4 regions of the Cellvibrio fibrivorans genome follow, and region 2 is predicted to be linked to each of the others. Evidence: predicted binding sites of a transcription regulator. Region 2 holds the regulator's gene; each other region holds the start of a gene.
What was found. Region 2 encodes sigma-54, which starts transcription at its own class of promoters, with help from an activator protein. Its sites were predicted from a motif close to TGGCACANNNNTTGCNNT; they were not measured.
Positions count from the first base shown of each region.

Region 1: the regulator sigma-54 is predicted to act here: its motif matches at 2,278-2,295, upstream of J2X05_RS18285 (putative urea ABC transporter substrate-binding protein).
Region 3: the regulator sigma-54 is predicted to act here: its motif matches at 1,837-1,854, upstream of J2X05_RS07655 (ammonium transporter).
Region 4: the regulator sigma-54 is predicted to act here: its motif matches at 2,467-2,484, upstream of J2X05_RS08270 (PEP-CTERM sorting domain-containing protein).

Region 1 covers NZ_JAVDVX010000007.1:262,816-267,262, reverse strand. Annotated here, with positions in the region: gene J2X05_RS18290 (ABC transporter permease) at 1-807, opposite strand, end outside; gene J2X05_RS18285 (putative urea ABC transporter substrate-binding protein) at 937-1,995, opposite strand; guanidine-I (ykkC/yxkD leader) riboswitch at 2,066-2,206, opposite strand; gene J2X05_RS18280 (DUF1631 family protein) at 2,733-4,447, shown strand, end outside.
Region 2 covers NZ_JAVDVX010000008.1:38,697-43,143, forward strand. Annotated here, with positions in the region: gene rapZ (RNase adapter RapZ) at 1-428, opposite strand, end outside; gene ptsN (PTS IIA-like nitrogen regulatory protein PtsN) at 440-892, opposite strand; gene hpf (ribosome hibernation-promoting factor, HPF/YfiA family) at 991-1,281, opposite strand; gene J2X05_RS18785 (RNA polymerase factor sigma-54) at 1,391-3,049, opposite strand; gene lptB (LPS export ABC transporter ATP-binding protein) at 3,253-3,978, opposite strand; gene lptA (lipopolysaccharide transport periplasmic protein LptA) at 3,984-4,447, opposite strand, start outside.
Region 3 covers NZ_JAVDVX010000002.1:646,685-651,131, forward strand. Annotated here, with positions in the region: gene J2X05_RS07645 (polysaccharide biosynthesis protein) at 1-649, shown strand, start outside; gene J2X05_RS07650 (MraY family glycosyltransferase) at 650-1,648, opposite strand; gene J2X05_RS07655 (ammonium transporter) at 2,060-3,373, shown strand; gene rlmB (23S rRNA (guanosine(2251)-2'-O)-methyltransferase RlmB) at 3,455-4,228, opposite strand; gene J2X05_RS07665 (pyridoxine 5'-phosphate synthase) at 4,262-4,447, opposite strand, start outside.
Region 4 covers NZ_JAVDVX010000002.1:791,321-795,767, reverse strand. Annotated here, with positions in the region: gene guaA (glutamine-hydrolyzing GMP synthase) at 1-125, shown strand, start outside; gene J2X05_RS08280 (hypothetical protein) at 400-744, opposite strand; gene J2X05_RS08275 (succinylglutamate desuccinylase/aspartoacylase family protein) at 767-1,816, shown strand; gene J2X05_RS08270 (PEP-CTERM sorting domain-containing protein) at 1,897-2,436, opposite strand; gene J2X05_RS08265 (EVE domain-containing protein) at 2,585-3,046, opposite strand; gene J2X05_RS08260 (VacB/RNase II family 3'-5' exoribonuclease) at 3,082-4,447, opposite strand, start outside.

The DNA.
Region 1 (4,447 bases), on a different contig from region 2:
TTGATAGTGCCAGGGGAAACATGTGGTGCTGAGCTTGACGAGTAACCAATCCACTAAAAAGGCGAGTAAGGTAATCCAGGCAACATAGGGCAGGATCACATCCATGGACATATAACGGCGTACCAGAAATATGCGATAACCCAGACCGTCGGTAGAAGCAATTGCTTCTGCGGCAATTAAAAATAACCATCCGGCACCGAGCGATAAACGCACGGCATTAATCAAACGTGGCAGCAATTGCGGAATTAATACGCGCACCAAGATTTGCCAGGTAGATGCGCCTAGGGTTTGTGCTTTAACTAATTGTTCAAGCGGAATTTCCTGGGTGCAGCGCTGAATATCGCGCGCGATAAATGGCGCAACGCCGATCACAATCAACGCCACTTTGGATAATTCACCCAAACCAAAGACGATAAATAACACCGGCAAAAGCGCCATGGGCGGAACCAGTGAAATAATGGTTAACAGCGGCGCTATGGGCGAATAGATGGTGGGAATCGCGCCGGTTAATATGCCGATAGTGAAGCCTAAAATAGCGGCGATAAAAATGCCGAGCGTTAAGCGATACAAACTGCTGAGCGTATCTTGCCAAAATAAATATTCACCACTGCGTTTACTCGGTTCAAACGCGAGGTTGCCAATTGCATCGCCCATTTGTGCAAAGCTGGGTAGCAGTTTGTCGTTGGCATTTTCGGCGAGGCGTGCATCGGAAGCGATCAAATAAACAACGAGCAGCAGAGCAAACGGCAGAATCCCCAGTAAAAGTTTGAGCGGTTTTGAGGGCGTTAGATTAATTAATCGTTTCATGGGCATCTTCTTTATAGTGTGGTCGTCACTCCCGCGCACGCGGGAGTCCAGCTTTCAATTTGATTACGCGGTGTGTGGATCCCCGTTTGCGCGAGGATGACGACTCACTGATTAATCAGTGTCAGACAATTAAAGTTTTTTATCTGCTGCCATTTGCATATAAGTCGCATCAAAACGCAGCTTCACGTTTTTCTTATCACCGTACACACCTTTAGGGCCTTCTACGCCGATGTATTTAGCATCGGGTGCACCCTCACCTAACAGGCCGTGATCAAACGAAAACTCAGCAACTTTCTGCATGGTTTTTAACAGTTCTTCGCTATTGATAAGAGCAAGAGCTGAAGCGGGTGTGTAAAACATTTTTGTGCTGGCGAGTTGCGATTCAAAACCGGCGAGGTCAGTCCCTGAGGCAACAGCCATAGCGGTTTTGGCAGCAGCAGCGGCTTTGTCTGATCCGCTCATTACGCCCATAATTTCGTACCAGGCGCCAACAAGGGCTTTACCGAGTGCAGGATTCTTTTTCAGGGTTTCGGTGTTCACTATCATCAAATCCATAATTTCACCAGGAATTTGTGATGAGTCGAAAACTTTGGTGCTGTTAGGTTGTGCGAGGATTTCGCTTAGCAGTGGATTCCAAGTGGTAACCGCGGTGACATCTTTAGTGCCGTACACGGCGACCATATCGGCGTCAGAGGTGTTAACGACTTTGACATCGGACTCTTTCAAACCGACAGTTTCCAAACCGCGCGCAAGCAGGTAATGAGATACGCTCAGTTCAACCAGATTGACTTGCTGGCCTTTAATGTCTTTCAGCGTTTTACCACCTTTGAGTACAACGCCATCGTTACCGTTGGAGAAGTCGCCGACGATCAATGCGGTTGAATCTACACCGCCAGCAGCGGGGATGGTGAGCGCATCCATGTTTGTCATTACACAGCCATCAAATTGGCCTGCGGTGTATTGGTTAATGGATTCGACGTAATCGTTGATTTGCACAACTTCAATTTCGATGCCGTATTTTTTTGCCCATTTATCGACAATTTTTTGTTCGGCCCCGTAGCCCCACGGCATCCAACCAACATAGATGGACCAGCAGACTTTGAATGGTTCAGCAGCACTGGCACAAGCGGCGGAGAGGGAGAGTGTAATGGCCAGTAATACTTTTTTAAGGCGGGATTGACGCAACATGAATAACCTCCAGCGGTTTTGGTGACATCGGCGCAAGCAAATGGGAGCACTCTGGCGATTAGGCCATTCCATCTCCCGGGCTTTTATCCCGCCGTGTAACCTCAAGACAGTTGCGGGCGTTTAGCCTTTTGCCTGCCTTGGGAGGTCGGAAGCTCTCGGACCAGACATCGCTTGATAAAATCAAGTGACCGGAACCCTAGCCTCCTATTAACAAATTGTGTGTACAGATTTGTTGAATAGCTAAAACCACCCAGAGTGCGAATCAGTTATTACAGGGGGGCTATCGCAATATGAGTGCCAATTTTTTAATTGCCTGATTTTGAAAGGGATTTGGGAGTTTCATGGAGGGAAGTTATGCCTATATGTGTTCCATGGTGGGGCGCGATACTGTGCGTGCTGGATTATTTTGGTGCGCCGGGCGTGCGGTTGCTCAAGGAACATTTATCCAAATATTGAAAAATCAGGATTTACTTATCTTTCGAACGGCTGGAAAGGCATCTTTGCGGCGATTTGCGTAGATCGTGCTATTTTTAATCTAACTGTGAGCCAATAGTCTTATTGGCTGGAAGAAATCTCACAAGCTGTTAAGATTGTCGCTCAGGACAACCTATATAGAAGATTCACTCATCTAGTCTCTAGGTTCGCAGGCACTGATTCCAAGCGCGGTTAGCGCAAAACCAGCTTGGTAATAATAGGCGCTAGGGAATATGAAATTCATGGAAAAACACGGAATAATTATGCATAACTCAGGCTTACCTGGTTCTGATATTAATAAGTCTTCTCCGTATTCTGCGGTAGCCATGTCAGAGCAATTGGTCATTCAATATTTAAAACATTGCCGCGATTTAACGCGCGGTTTTGCGTACCGTGTTTTCCCTAATTTTTGGCGGCAGTGGTGTAAGCAGGTTCTGGAAGTTGCTGAACAGGCTAAATCTAATAAAGACCAGATAGCCCTCTATGAAACCCAAAATTTACTTGCAGCTGTACAGCAAGCGGCTGAACAAGAGTTTTGCCAGCATCTGGCCAACGGTTTTGTAAAATTCAAGAATAAATCCCTTAATACCCTGACGGGCGAAGAGCGTTTTAGCGGCGATATTCTTTCGTTGGTGGAACATTCAGACCTTGAAGAAACCATCGCTATTACCTCTATTACGCATCGCGCCGACAATTTTTTTGCCGAGCAGCTCTGGGCATTGCAGCAGCGTTTGGCGCTGTTAAATGATGGCGAAAAGATTGATGAGCGCGCCAACCCTGCCAGCCCGGTACAATTTTGTGAATCGCTGCGCAAGCTGCTCGCCAATCTGGATATTGATGTCAAAACCAAAATCATCGGCTACAAGTTGTTCGATCAAGACGTGATTGGCATGCTCGATGGGCTATACGATGAGCTGAATGATTACCTGATCCGCCAAAACCTGTTGCCCAATCTCCGCTTTGTTCCCGCCAGTGACAAGCCGGCTGACCACAAAACGGATGAGGCGATGCAGGATGATCCCTTCGAGCGCAACGACGGGTCAGTTGACGAGCAGCAACAAGTCGAAGAAGAACAGCAGCATCAGCGCCGTGCGAGCGATAAATTGCTCAGTGGTGCGCTCAACCCCAATGATATCCAGTACCAAAACAGCCTGTTGAACGCGATCCGCCTGTTGCAAACCCATGTAACCCAGGCATTGCCTGCAATCCAGGCTGCACATTTCAATCCTCAAGCGGTGGTTGCTGGTCAGGCGGCGAATAGCCCGGTGATCAACCCCAATGGAGCAGTTGTCGCTACCCCTGCTGTGCCTACAGCGTCACCCGCTAATTTACAGGTCTACACCCAAAATCAATTGGTGAGTGTGCTGGAACAGATGCAAACCCAGGCCTTTAGTGTGACCCAGCAGGTGCTGGCTAACCATGAGTCGGGCCCTGTGCCTATTGCACCGCAAATGGTGGCCGAGGTTGGCCGCAAGATGATGGAGCAGATCGCCAGCGAAAACGAAAATGGCGCAGTAGAAGCGGGTGATATGCAGACCATTGACTTGGTCGGTATGTTGTTTGAGTACATGCTGTCTGATGATCACTTGCCCGATTCTGTCAAAGCATTGCTCAGTTATTTGCATACGCCGTTTCTGAAAATCGCCTTTATCGACAAGGGTTTTTTTGAGCAACCTGAGCACCCCGCGCGCGTGCTGCTCAACAGTCTTGCCGAAGCCGGTGTGCGCTGGGTGAGTAATGATGGCAGCGACCAATACGATATCTTTACCAAGATCAAAACCACGGTGTTTCGCCTGCTGCAGGAATTCAAGAATGATGTGCGCATCTTTGCCGAATTGCTGATTGAGTTTAATGCCTATACCCACAATGTGGCGCGTCGCCAGGAATTGATGGAGCGTCGCGCGCTGGAAAAAGCCCAAGGCGAAGAAAAACTGCGCGAAGCGAAGATCCAGGTGAATAACGAGGTGCGAGGCCGCAC
Region 2 (4,447 bases):
AGGTGGCTGGTATCGATAATCTGGTCAGCACAATCGCGGATGGGCTCCAGAAGCTGCTGCTCAGCGCTGATCGCCTCTTCCAGGCTAGTATGTTTATCTGACAGCGGATGCTTGCGGCGGGTTTCACTGAATCGCTGGATCAATACCGGTGGTTGAGAATCGAGGAACAGGGTCTGGAAGGGCAGATGCGCTTCTTTGAGGGTGCTGATCATCTGCGGGAAGATAGCCAGATCTTGCCAGGCATTGCGCACATCGATACCAATGGCAAAGCGGTGTTGGTCATCTTTGTGGATCTGGATCTGGGCAACCAACGCAGGTAGCAGGCTGACGGGCAAGTTGTCGATACAGTTGAACCCCACATCCTCAAGGACATGGAGTGCCGTACTCTTACCCGAACCAGACAAGCCACTGACGATCACCAGATGCATATAAATCCTGTTTACGAGGTTGTTAGCGCTGCATCATAGAGCGCTTCATTAGTTTTGGAGGCGCGCAGGCGCTGGCGGTATTCGGCGTTGTTCAGTGCGCCAGCCAGTGCTGCCAAGGTTTGCAAGTGTTCGCTGTGGGCATCTTCCGGCACCAGCATCGCGAACAGAATATCGACCGGTTGCGAATCTATTGCATCGAAGTCGATTGGATCGGTCAGGGTAATCAGTGCACCCACAGTGCCTTTACAGTGTTCAATACGGCAGTGGGGGATTGCAATTCCGTGGCCAATACCAGTGGAGCCGAGGCGCTCGCGGCCAATCAGGCGGCGGAACAATTCATCGGCATCAATATCGGGGATATCCTGCGCAATGGTGTTGGCGAGCAACTCCAGTGCGCGTTTCTTGCTGCCCCCTTCGACGCCGCAGAGGGTGCGGCTGGGGCTGATCAGGGATTGAATTTGCATGACAAGGTGATGCTGGGCATCTCTCAATAAATAATGCAGACATCGCAAGGTGGCGATGGCGGCGTAGGTTCAGTTAACGATGGCGAGCTATCGCGCACTCAGCGATGGCTGCGCATCTTCTCTTTGTGTTTAATCAATTGGCGGTCAAGTTTATCAGCCAGTGCATCAATCGCGGCATACAGATCTTCATGAGTAGCTTCAGCGAATACATCTTTGCCACTGACATGGATAGTGGCTTCTGCTTTTTGGATAAGTTTATCTACCGAGAGGATAACGTTGGTGCTGGTGATGCGGTCATGGTGGTGCGTTAAGCGCTCAATTTTACTGGTTACATACTCTTTCATGGAATCGGTAACTTCTACATGACGACCGCTGATATTTATTTGCATAGATACTTCCTCTCGCTAGAAACAAAACGGTTGCGACTGGCACAACCTCGCATTACATCAGTGATTTTTTGATCCGAACTTTATTGGTACTACTAATACAACTAAATAGCTAAATAGTTTTGCGTTCATTCGACGGCGGAATATTGAGTGATTCGCGGTATTTGGCAATAGTACGGCGTGCCACTTGAATCCCCTGCTCGGCGAGCAGGTCGGTAATCTTGCTATCGCTGAGCGGTTTTTTCGGATTCTCGGCACTTACCAATTTTTTGATAATCGCGCGAATTGCAGTTGATGAACATTCGCCACCACTGTCGGTGCTGACATGGCTGGAGAAAAAGTATTTCAGCTCGAAAATACCCTGTGGTGTGTGCATGTATTTTTGGGTGGTGACACGTGAAATAGTCGATTCGTGCATCTCAACAATTTCAGCAATATCGTGCAGCACCAATGGCTTCATCGCTTCAGGACCATAATCCAAAAAGCCGCGCTGTTTTTCCACAATACAACTCGCCACTTTTAACAGGGTTTCATTGCGGCTTTGCAAACTTTTTAAGAACCAGCGCGCCTCCTGCAAATTATCTTTGAGGAAGGTGTTGTCGGTGCTGGAGTCGGCGCGTTTCACCATAGAGGCGTAGTCGGAATTAATGCGCAAGCGCGGCGCAATATCCGGATTGAGTTCCACTATCCAGCGGCCATCGCGTTTTTCAACGAATACATCAGGTACTACATATTCGGTATCGCCATTGGCGATCATATCGCCTGGGCGCGGATTCAAACTTTGAATTAATGCCACTGCCTGGCTTAATTCAGCTTCTTTCAATTTGGTGCGGCGCATCAGCTGGCGATAATCGCGGCTGCCGAGCACCGGCAAATATTGTTTGGCAATTAATTTTGCCGAGTCTAAAAACGGTGTTTTCGGATCAAATTGTTGCAATTGCACCAACAGGCACTCAGATAGATTTTGACTGCATACGCCGCAAGGATCGAACTGTTGCAAGCGGTGTTGCACCGCTTCAACTTCGTCGAGTTCCAGCTCTTCAAAATCGCTGCGCATACCTTCAAAAATTTCTTCGATGGTGATGGACAGCATGCCGCTCGGTTCCACCGCATCGATAATTGCCATCGCCAGTACGCGGTCGCGATCCGACATGGGCGTCAGGTTTAACTGCCACATCAGATGGTCGTAGAGCGAATCAGTTGCGGCGCGGCGACTTTCAAAATCATTGTCTTCGTTGTCGTAATTGCTTGAGCTGCTGCTGGATGATGATTGGTAAACATCATCCCAGCTCGTGTCGACGGGGAGGTCACTGGGGATGGAATCGCTCCATTCGCCGGCGTCCGCACTAAATCCGTCGCCCTCACCGTACACATCACTATCGCCAAAACTCTCACTTTCACCAAAATTCTCACCTTCACCGAAGCTTTCACCGCCTTCGGTATAGCTATTGGTTTCGCTGTAGTTGTCGGCGCTGCTGGAGGAGAAATTTTCGCTCGCGGTAAAGTCAGTGCCGTGGTCAGTACCGGCTTCAGCAGCGATCTCTAACTGGCGAGTGTAATCCGCTTTATCCAGCTCACTGCCTTCGTAATCATTGGTGCTACTGGGGCTGTCGAAGCTTTCCTCCACTTCCAACATAGGATTGGATTCAAGCGCTTCCTGGATTTCTTGCTGCAGGTCTAATGTCGATAGTTGCAGTAGGCGGATTGCCTGCTGCAGTTGCGGAGTCATGGTCAGCTGCTGACCGAGTTTGAGCTGGAGAGATTGCTTCATTGTGTGAACGACAAACCCTTATAACGCAGGATGGAAAACATCAGATAGGTGGAGTTTAGTCAGGGTTTGGCGCGCAAGCAATAAGCTTAAGCAAGCTTTATGCCTAATGATCAAAGAATGTTACTTGTCAAGTTGTTTGTGTGTTGCCGAAGGTGTTGCTGACGGGCGGTTGGTAACACTGGTGGTGACGGGTTTAGCCACCTTTACAGACGGAAATGCTCGCCTAAATAGACTTCACGCACCTTGCTGTTGCTGAGTACGGTTTCGGCATCGCCCTCGGCAATAATGTGGCCTTCGCTTACAATATAGGCGGTCTCACATATATCCAGTGTCTCGCGCACGTTGTGGTCAGTAATCAGCACGCCAATACCGCGGTCCTTAAGATGGCGCACAATTTCTTTGATATCGTTGACCGAGATGGGGTCAACTCCGGCAAAAGGTTCATCGAGCAAAATAAATTTGGGGTCGGTCGCTAGCGCACGAGCGATTTCTACCCGGCGGCGTTCGCCCCCTGAAAGTGCCATCCCCAGGCTGTCGCGGATGTGGGTGATGTGAAATTCATTAAGCAATGATTCGAGCTTTTCCTGGCGCTGGGTGCGATCCAGATCCTTGCGGGTTTCGAGGATTGCCATGATGTTATCGGCGACGGTCAGCTTGCGGAAAATCGAGGCTTCTTGTGGCAAGTAACCGATGCCGGCGCGAGCTCGGCCGTGGATGGGCAGTTGGGTAATATCGCGGTCGTCAATTAATACATTGCCATTATCGGCGGGCACCAGGCCGGCAATCATATAAAAGCAGGTGGTTTTACCGGCGCCATTGGGGCCGAGCAGGCCGACGATATGGCCGCTCTCCACAGTAATCGAGACGTCGATAACGACTTTACGTTTTTTGTAACTTTTTGCGAGATGGCGTGCGTGCAGGCTGGGCATATGAGTTAAGGGGTTGCTTCAGTTGATGAGGATTGGGCTGCACTGGATGCGGCAGCGGGCTGGTCGTTACTGGTTTCAGTTTTGCCCGCCTTGGGTGGGATCACGATTTCGATCCGCTGGCCATCGCTGCCCGATGCACCATTACTGCCCGCCGCTTTCATCACTTCTTTTACTAAGTCGTAATCGATATGCGGGCCACTCATGACCGCACCGTTTTGCTCGACCGATGCATCTTCAATCAACACAAGATGCTCATTGCTGGGGGTATAAGTAATTTGTTTGGCAGCGGCGGTGACTACACCTTGATCCTTTTCCGGTTGCTGTTGGAAGCGCGCCGGGTTGCCGGTGGCGATCATTTTTTCAACACTGCTGTCGGGATTGGTGTGGATCACGATAGAGTCTGCCGAAATCACCAGTGAGCCCTGCTGGATTTTCACTGAACCAGTATAGGTGGCGACGCCGTTTTTCT
Region 3 (4,447 bases), on a different contig from region 2:
AAATCTTATGGGGGCATCGAAACGATTAGCTGAGCTAATCTTGCAAAGTCTTGCACAAAAAGAATCATCAACTCGGTTTGTGATGGTTCGATTTGGCAATGTGTTAGGTTCATCTGGCTCTGTAGTTCCACTCTTTCGCAAGCAAATTAAAGAGGGAGGGCCCGTCACCGTAACTCATCCTGACATCATTCGTTATTTTATGACAATTCGTGAGGCTGCCCAGTTGGTCATACAGGCCGGCGCGATGGGGCATGGGGGCGATGTTTTTGTATTGGATATGGGAGAGCCAATAAAAATCGTGGATTTGGCAAAGCGTATGATAAGCCTTTCGGGACTTACTGTTCGCGACGAGCATGACCGCGATGGTGATATTGCCATTAGTTACACAGGCTTGCGTCCTGGTGAAAAATTGTTTGAAGAGCTTCTTATTGGTGACAATGTTGCTCCCACAGAGCACAGTAGAATTTTTCGTGCGATGGAACAGTTTATATCATGGCAAGAGATGGAGTTGTTTCTGAAGCGTTTGGCTATTGCGTGTGAGTCGAATAACAGTGATTTGATTAAATCATTGTTGTTCGAGGTTCCTGCAGGTTATTTAATCGATGCGCCAGAGTTGCCTGAGGAAAATAAAGTTTTGCTGGTTAATTGATTACTCCATACAGCCTGCCCGAAATTTATGTGCGATCAGTAGTAAGGGGGCATAGGCAATCGCTAATGCAACAGAAAAATGTATCTGAATTGTTGTGACTGCAATTGCGATAGGTAGAAGCCAGAACAGATTGATGGCAACAATTGCGAGTGTTGCGTAAGTATGTGAATTTAATTTGATTGCAATTTTTTGATAGGCGTGAGTTCGATGCGCCTGGTGAACAGCTTGTCGGGTAAGGAGGCGGGAAGAAAGTGTGTAACTGGCATCTACAATAAATACACCAAGCATAATTAGCCAGGCGGAAAAAATGCGGAAATCGTCAGTTATGCTTCCAGTAGCAAGTAGGCCAAGGCCAAGGCCAAGAAAAAGACTGCCTGTGTCCCCCATAAACAGTTTTGCTTTAGGGAAATTCCAAAATAAAAACCCACTAGCGCTTGCCGAGATAATTATCAATAAATAAATAGCGTCTGTGTTTATGGTTTTTATCCAATATATTAACGCCATACCCATACACACGCAGATTGCTTCAAGTGCTGCCAAACCATTAATTCCATCCATAAAATTGTATAAATTTGTCATCCATACAATAAATAAAATCAAGACGCCTGTAATTAACAATTGAATGGGGGCTGGCAACTCATTGTTGATCCCAATCAAATAGATGCCTAAACCGGCAAGCAAAAACTGTATGGTCAGGCGTATGGCTACATTCAGATTGAATAAATCATCACAGATCCCAAGAATTGCCATGAGTCCGGCTGGAATCATCAACCAGTAAACAGGTGTGAAGGGTATATGGCCCAGGCTCAATGCTGTTAATGCTGCGATGATCACGCCGCCAACTATGGCTATACCGCCACCTCGCGGGGTAGGAGTTTGGTGGGAGCTGCGAATATTGGGCATGTCTAGCAGGCGCTTCCCGAAATGATGGATCAATAATCGCGAGAGGAGTAGTGAAACAAACACAGGTAACACGCAAAGGGTGAGCCACTTGGTCAATGTATGATCCTTTGTTGAGTGGTTTGAGGTAGTGAATTGTATCTTAGGCTGCCGGGATACGATCCTTCATTATTTTTGCACCAAAATAGACTTATAAAATATTCATATGTTCTTGTGTGGTGCATTTATGATGATTTATCTTGGTGCTAAAGGCGATATGTATATGAAAAATATATAAAAAATAATTATGGTTTAAAATTTGCTTTTCTCTGATTCATTTTAATTATTACCTAATAAATGGATTTTTTTTGCCTTTATCTGGTGCGATTGTTTTATGGGGTGGATGATATTTCCTACACTTTGTGCAATCAGTAGATTGGCCCTGTATCAAAACAGAGCAAGGTTCACCACAAAAATTAAAATGCAATCGGATCACATCCTATTAACCAAAAAAACCATCATGGGGTCACTATGAAGAAGCTAAATTTCAAACTCTTTGCGCTATTAGGGGGGCTGCTGACTGTTTATGGTCAGGGCGCACTTGCCCAAGAGGCGACAATTAATGGTGCTAATACAGCCTGGATTTTGACCTCAACAGCATTGGTTCTCTTTATGACCTTGCCTGGGTTGGCATTGTTCTATGGTGGCTTGGTGCGTGTAAAGAATATCTTGTCGGTACTCATGCAATGTTTTGCGATTGCTTGTTTGGTTTCAATCCTATGGTTGATCGCAGGCTACAGTTTGGCGTTTGGAACTGGTAATGCATGGATTGGTGATTTGAGTATGGTGTTCATGGCCAACATCACCGAGGACGCGTTGGCGGGAGATATCCCGCTTAGCCTGCATGCAATGTATCAAATGACCTTTGCCATTATCACGCCAGCGCTGATTGTTGGCGCTTTTGCAGAGCGCATGAAGTTCTCCTCCATGCTGATCTTTTCTGCACTTTGGTTGTTTGCTGTGTACATCCCTGTCTGTCATTGGGTGTGGGCTGGGTCAGGTTGGCTATTCGCAAAGGGGTTGTTGGATTTCGCGGGCGGTACAGTCGTACATATCACTGCGGGTGTGGCCGCGCTTGTTGCAGCCATAGTAATTGGCAAGCGCAATGGCTTTCCCACAACCGCAATGCCTCCGCACAATATGACGATGACGGTTACCGGTGCAGGTATGCTGTGGGTAGGTTGGTTCGGTTTTAATGCTGGTAGCGCGCTGGCTGCCAATGGCAATGCAGCTATGGCAATGTTGGTGACTCATATTTCTGCAGCAGCAGGTGCCTTGGCGTGGATGACTATTGAATGGATGCGCTTCAGAAAGCCGAGTGTATTGGGTATTGTGACCGGGATGGTCGCGGGGCTCGGCACTATTACCCCCGCATCTGGATATGTTGGCCCTGGCGGTGCGTTAGTGATTGGCTTGGCGGCCGGTGTTGTCTGTTTTTTCATGACCCAGCTGATAAAGCGCGTGTGGAAAATCGACGATTCACTCGATGTTTTCCCTGTGCATGGTGTCGGTGGTGTGTTGGGCACAATTCTCGCCGGGATATTTGCATCTACTGAACTTGGTGTATTTAGCGGGCAAGGTTTCGCCAGTGGCATTACCTCTATGGGGGAGCAGTTAGGTGTGCAATTGCTGGGCGTCGTTGTTACCTTTATTTATACCGCCGTTGTAACGTATATTTTACTGAAAGTTACCGGTGTATTTACTTCCGGTTTACGTGTAACCCAAGAAGAGGAAAGTGTTGGTTTGGATTTGAGCCTGCATGAAGAGGATGGCTACAAGCTTTAATTGAGTGCGTGTCAAATCCAACAAAAAAGAGGAGCATCTGCTCCTCTTTTTTATTTTGTCGCCGTAGGAATTCAATATCGATTATTTAAAGGCAATTAAGGCTGCCGTGACTGCAACATTTAATGACTCCACGCCATTATTCATTGGAATACAGATTTGCTCGTTGCACAGCGTGGTAACTTCCTGTGAAACCCCTTCAGACTCATTACCTAGTACATAAATGCATGGGGCATCAGGAGTGAATTTTTTAAGTTCTGTTGCGGCGTGTGACGATAGGGCGCAGACAATTACACCTGCTTGCTTAAAGTCACCCAAAGCTTTGGGGAGATCTTTACAGCGCAATAACGGAGCTCGAAATACAGTGCCAGCGCTCGCTTTAATAACAAGCGGGTCAATTTGAGCATTACCTTTTTGGGGCAGCAATATTCCATCGATATTGCCAGCGCAAGCCGACCTAATAATCATGCCCAGATTTTGTGGGTTTTGTACTCCATCAAGTGCCAGCAGGGTATAATTTTTTTTCTTGTTTTCTGCAAGAAACTCATCGTAGAGTTTATAGCCGCGCAATTGTAAATCTGCTGCCACCCCTTGATCTTGTGATGCATTTTTAGAGATGCGCGCTAATGCTTGCCGCTCATGATAAATAATCTCTGCCCCTTTTGCTTTTGCCAACGAAATAATATCGTCAAGAATATCCGCTGATTTATTGCTGCTGGCCAGATGCAGGCGATAAATAAATGTCGCGGGATCCTGCAGTGCTTCGAGAACAGTTTTTCGCCCATAGACAGTCATTAATGAATCAAAAAAACGCTTCTTTTCCAGATAAGCGGGGCTGTCATCACGGGGTTTGTTCATACTGGGTTTCTTGCATTAGTGAGGGGGGTAGGATTATGCCGAGCAGAGTTTTTTGTATGCTTGCACCGTTGCCGGCAATCCCATTGCGATTGCGTCTACTATGAGTGCGTGACCAATGGATACCTCGAGCAGCCCGGACACTTGACGAAAGAGGGCAAGATTTTCCAAATTTAAATCGTGCCCGGAATTTAAGCCAATGCCAATTTTTTGTGCGTGGAT
Region 4 (4,447 bases), on a different contig from region 2:
GGGCGCATCTTCCTTACGAATTATTGGAAAAAGTGTCTGGCCGTATCATCAATGAAATCTCCGGCGTATCGCGCGTTTGCTACGATGTATCAAGCAAGCCGCCTGCAACGATTGAATGGGAATAAGTTTTACAGGATTTTTGCGGCACAGGGATGTGCGTGTTTGTTTGCGGTTGTGAGTTATTCTTCTAATAAGGCAACAAATACAACGAGACGCCGATCATATGCGCCACACGCTTGGAATCAACCATCAAGAATCAATCAATCATCACGAGCTAGGCAACATTATTTCATCCGTTTTGCTTTTTGTTCTCTTTTTCTTGTGCGTGTGCTCTAGCTTTGCACAAACAGAAATCCCTCCTGCAAACGAATCATTGGTTAGCAGTCTAAGTGCCAGCAGTTATCCCGCTACTATCGATGCTGCGCAATCTTCATCGACTAATAACTTGCAGGATTCAACACTTGAGGCTTCTCCTTCTGTCTCGTCCATAGCATCAGCAAGTGCGTCTGTGCTTGCGGTTGCAGAGACTTCACAAGCGCAATCGGCGATAGACACATCGTCTGCATTTTCTTCGGCCGTGGCAACAGTTTCATCTTCAACTGCAAGTGACATTTCATCTGCCAGCGGCGATTTGTCAGCAGAGAATTCATCGGTCAACTCGTCGCTGCATAACGAATTATCAAGCGCGGCTGATGTTGCGACCTCCGTTGAACCTTTATCGCTTTCTAAATTTATTCTGGACACGGAAGTTAAACCTGGAACGTCGGTGCGTCTGACATGGAATTCGGAAACTGCTGTTGGTGGTTTCAGTGAGGCCACTCCTATTCTTGTCGTGAATGGGGCAACCCCAGGCAAAACACTGTGTTTAACTGGCGCTGTTCATGGCGATGAATTAAATGGAATCGAAATGGTGCGCCGTGTTGTGTTTGACATAGATCCGGCCAAGTTGACGGGAACAATTATCGGGGTGCCCGTGGCTAATATTATGGGCTTTCGCCGCAACTCGCGTTATCTTCCCGACCGCCGTGACTGGAACCGCTACTTCCCCGGTAATACCCATGGCAGTTCGGCATCGCGTTTGGCGCACTCATTTTTTACCAAAATAATTATGCATTGTGACTCGTTGGTAGATTTGCATACCGGCTCATTTCATCGCACTAATTTGCCGCAATTGCGTGCAGATCTTGCAGATGAAAATGTTGCGCGGCTCGCACAAAATTTTGGTGTGATTGCTGTGCTTAATGGGCGCGGCAATCCGAATTCTTTACGTGCAGCTGCGGTGCGCGCAGGTATTCCCGCTGTAACCCTTGAGGCGGGCGAACCTATGGCCATGCAAAGCGAAGTGGTTGAAGAGGGTGTCAAGGCGATCAACACCTTGCTTGCCAAAACGGGTATGTATGGGAAACAACAGCGCTGGACGCGCATCGCTCCGGTTTATTATCGCTCGGCGTGGGTGCGTGCCAATCAAAGTGGAATTTTATTTAGTAAAGCTACGCTCGGGCAGCGTGTAAAAGAAGAAGATATCTTAGGCACAGTAACTGATCCAATTACTAACGCGCGCACCACGATTAAGTCTCCCTACAACGGCCGCATTATCGGTATGGCGCTCGATCAAGTAGTGCTCCCCGGCTTTGCCGCCTACCACATAGGTATCCAGACACCGGAAGCTATTTTGATCGAAGAAAGTCAAATGAACGAAGGCGTGTTGGAAGAAGATGAAGAAGACGGTGATGATTCCGGTGTGGATTCTTCCGATGAAATCGATGAGCCCGAAACCGGCGTGAGCAAGGCGCAAGATCGGATGGCGGATGAGTAGTTGTGTTAAGCAAAAGGAGTGATTGTTAAAAAGAAAAGGCCAGCAATTGCTGGCCTTTCTCATTAATACATTCTCTGGTATTAGATTTTAAGACGGCGGCGCATAACGCTCAGCCCTATAAGCCCTAATCCAAACAACAATAAACCTGATGGCTCGGCGACACTGGTGAATTTTCCAAACTCAGTAACATGACTAATTGTCGTATTTCCCAAATCTTTAAATTTGAATCCACTATTGAGTTGTGAAAAGTCAATCACCCCCCAACTGGCGTTGGCATTGTTTTCAAAGAGTGCCCACCACTTGGCATTTTTTACTAAAAAATAACCAGGTGTAGCTGCCAATTCAAAAGCATATACGTAGCTGGATTCCGTCGTGGCGTAAATCTCGACGCTATTGGTTTTGGTGACATAGGTAGTGTCTGGGTTTAGTAAAGAGTTGACCCAGTTAGTTTCAGAGGTGGGGTTGCTATTGCCTTGCATGAGGGTTTGCCCAAGCAAGGTATCCAAGCTGCCCACATTCGTCCCTGCATAGATTTCACCTGCTTTAATCGTATAAGCGGACGCTGGCGTGCACACCGTAATTACTGCGGTAACTAACAGTGATGAAATGAGTTTTTTCATAACAACTTCCTGTGGGGTTGTCGTGTTCGGGTGGCAAAAATTAAGCCTTAATCTTAAATTGATGTAAATTATTTCGGTCTGCTGTTTAAGGGCTTATTGACGTGTTTCTGCTGGGGTCTAATGCGTTAGCAGTTTGATCAAAAAGTGACTACAGCAAATCGTTAATGAGTTTCCACTCATCAACTGTGACCGGTTGTGTTGATAAGCGACTCTGTTTTACCAGTATCATATTTTCTAATCGCGGTTGCGCTTTGATTTCCGCTAGCGCAATCAACCGCGGGAATACTTTAGTGAGCTTAATATCCACCGAAACCCAACGCGGATTTTCTGGTGTTGATTTGGGATCGTAATAATCGCTTTCCGGATTAAATTGGGTTGGGTCGGGGTAGGCGGTTTTTACGACTTTAGCGGTGCCGACTATGCCGACATTTTTGCAACTGCTGTGATAGATAAATACTTCATCATTCAATGCGACTTGATCGCGTAAAAAATTACGGGCTTGGTAATTGCGGATGCCATCCCAGCGGCCGATTTTATCGGGCGCAGCCGCGAGATGGTCGATACCGTAGATGTGTGGTTCTGCTTTAAATAGCCAGTATTTTTTTGCCATCACTCACTCCTTAATCATCTACGGATTTATGATTGCTACAGCCATGCACTCAAACGCTGTGCTGTTTCTTCGGTTACTAATTCCAAGCTGATTTTGCGCTTCTCAACATCAACGTCGTTGATCACCACAAATACTTTTTCATCGAGTTTGTAAGTCTTGCCTTCAATTGTCAGGCTTAGGCGACGTGAATCAAATTGTGCTTTAATGTCACTCTCTTTGGGAGCTAGTAGTGCATAGCCTTCCAAACCCCAATCTTCCATTTTTACGCCGATACCAAACGAGTTAACCAAACCGATACTGGCGGGATGCACACTCCCAATGTGCTGCTTCGCATATTGGCAACCGAGCCAGGTTTCCGCATAGCGACATGCTTGGCGGCCAGTGTTGAGTTGGTTTTGTAACTGTTCGGCAAATTGTTTTTTATTGCCCACATTTTCTGCTGGCAAGCCGCGCAATATGCGTTTAATCGCAAGATGGTTAAACAGATCGTTATAGCGGCGAATAGGTGAGGTCACCATCGCATAAGCTTTAAAGCCCAAACCAAAATGCGGAATGGGATCAAAGGTTAATGAGCCAGCTTGCAGCATGCGTTGTAAGAGTGAATGCAGGCTCGCGCTTAAAGGATTACCTGTCGGGTTTGAGCGCAATTCGCTAAATAATTTTTGGAAGCTATCCAACTGAGTTAAGTCGCCAATGGTTAAATCCGGGCGGTCTTCCTGAATCAGTGCGACCGCATCATTGATACGTTCCGGGCGAAACCCGATGTGACTGGAAAAAATACCGTAGCCGGGATGCTGCAAAAATAATTCGCCTGCGCAGAGGTTAGTAACCAGCATTGCCTCTTCAATCATGCGGTGCGCGATATTACGTTCGCGTTTTTCTACGTGATCAATTTTTCTTTGGTCATTGAGAATGTAGGAATAGTCGGGGCGCTCCTCCATCACCAACGCATTCGCTTGGCGATATTGCGCACGCGCTTGCGCAAATCCTTTCAATTCGACGAGCATATCGTGGATAAACGCTGGTGCGGCGAGTAGTGATTCGCCGGTACTCATCAGGGCATCGAATACACCCTGGTAACTCAATTTAAAATGCGAGCGAATTTGCGCTTCAATAAATTCAAATGTGCTGATAGTGCCATCGTGCAAAATTTGCATGCGGCATACCAGCGCAGGGCGTTTTTGCTCCGGTACTAATGAGTAAGTATCGTGCGATAAATCGACCGGCAACATAGTCACCGTTTGGCCGAGTAAATAAAGCGTACTTGCACGCGCACGCGCGGATTGTTCCAGCGGGCTATCAAAACTGATGTGTTTGCTGGGATCGGCAATAGCGGTAATTAATTCCCAGCCATTTTCGTTGGGTGCGATATAAATAGCATCATCCATATCGCGCGTATTT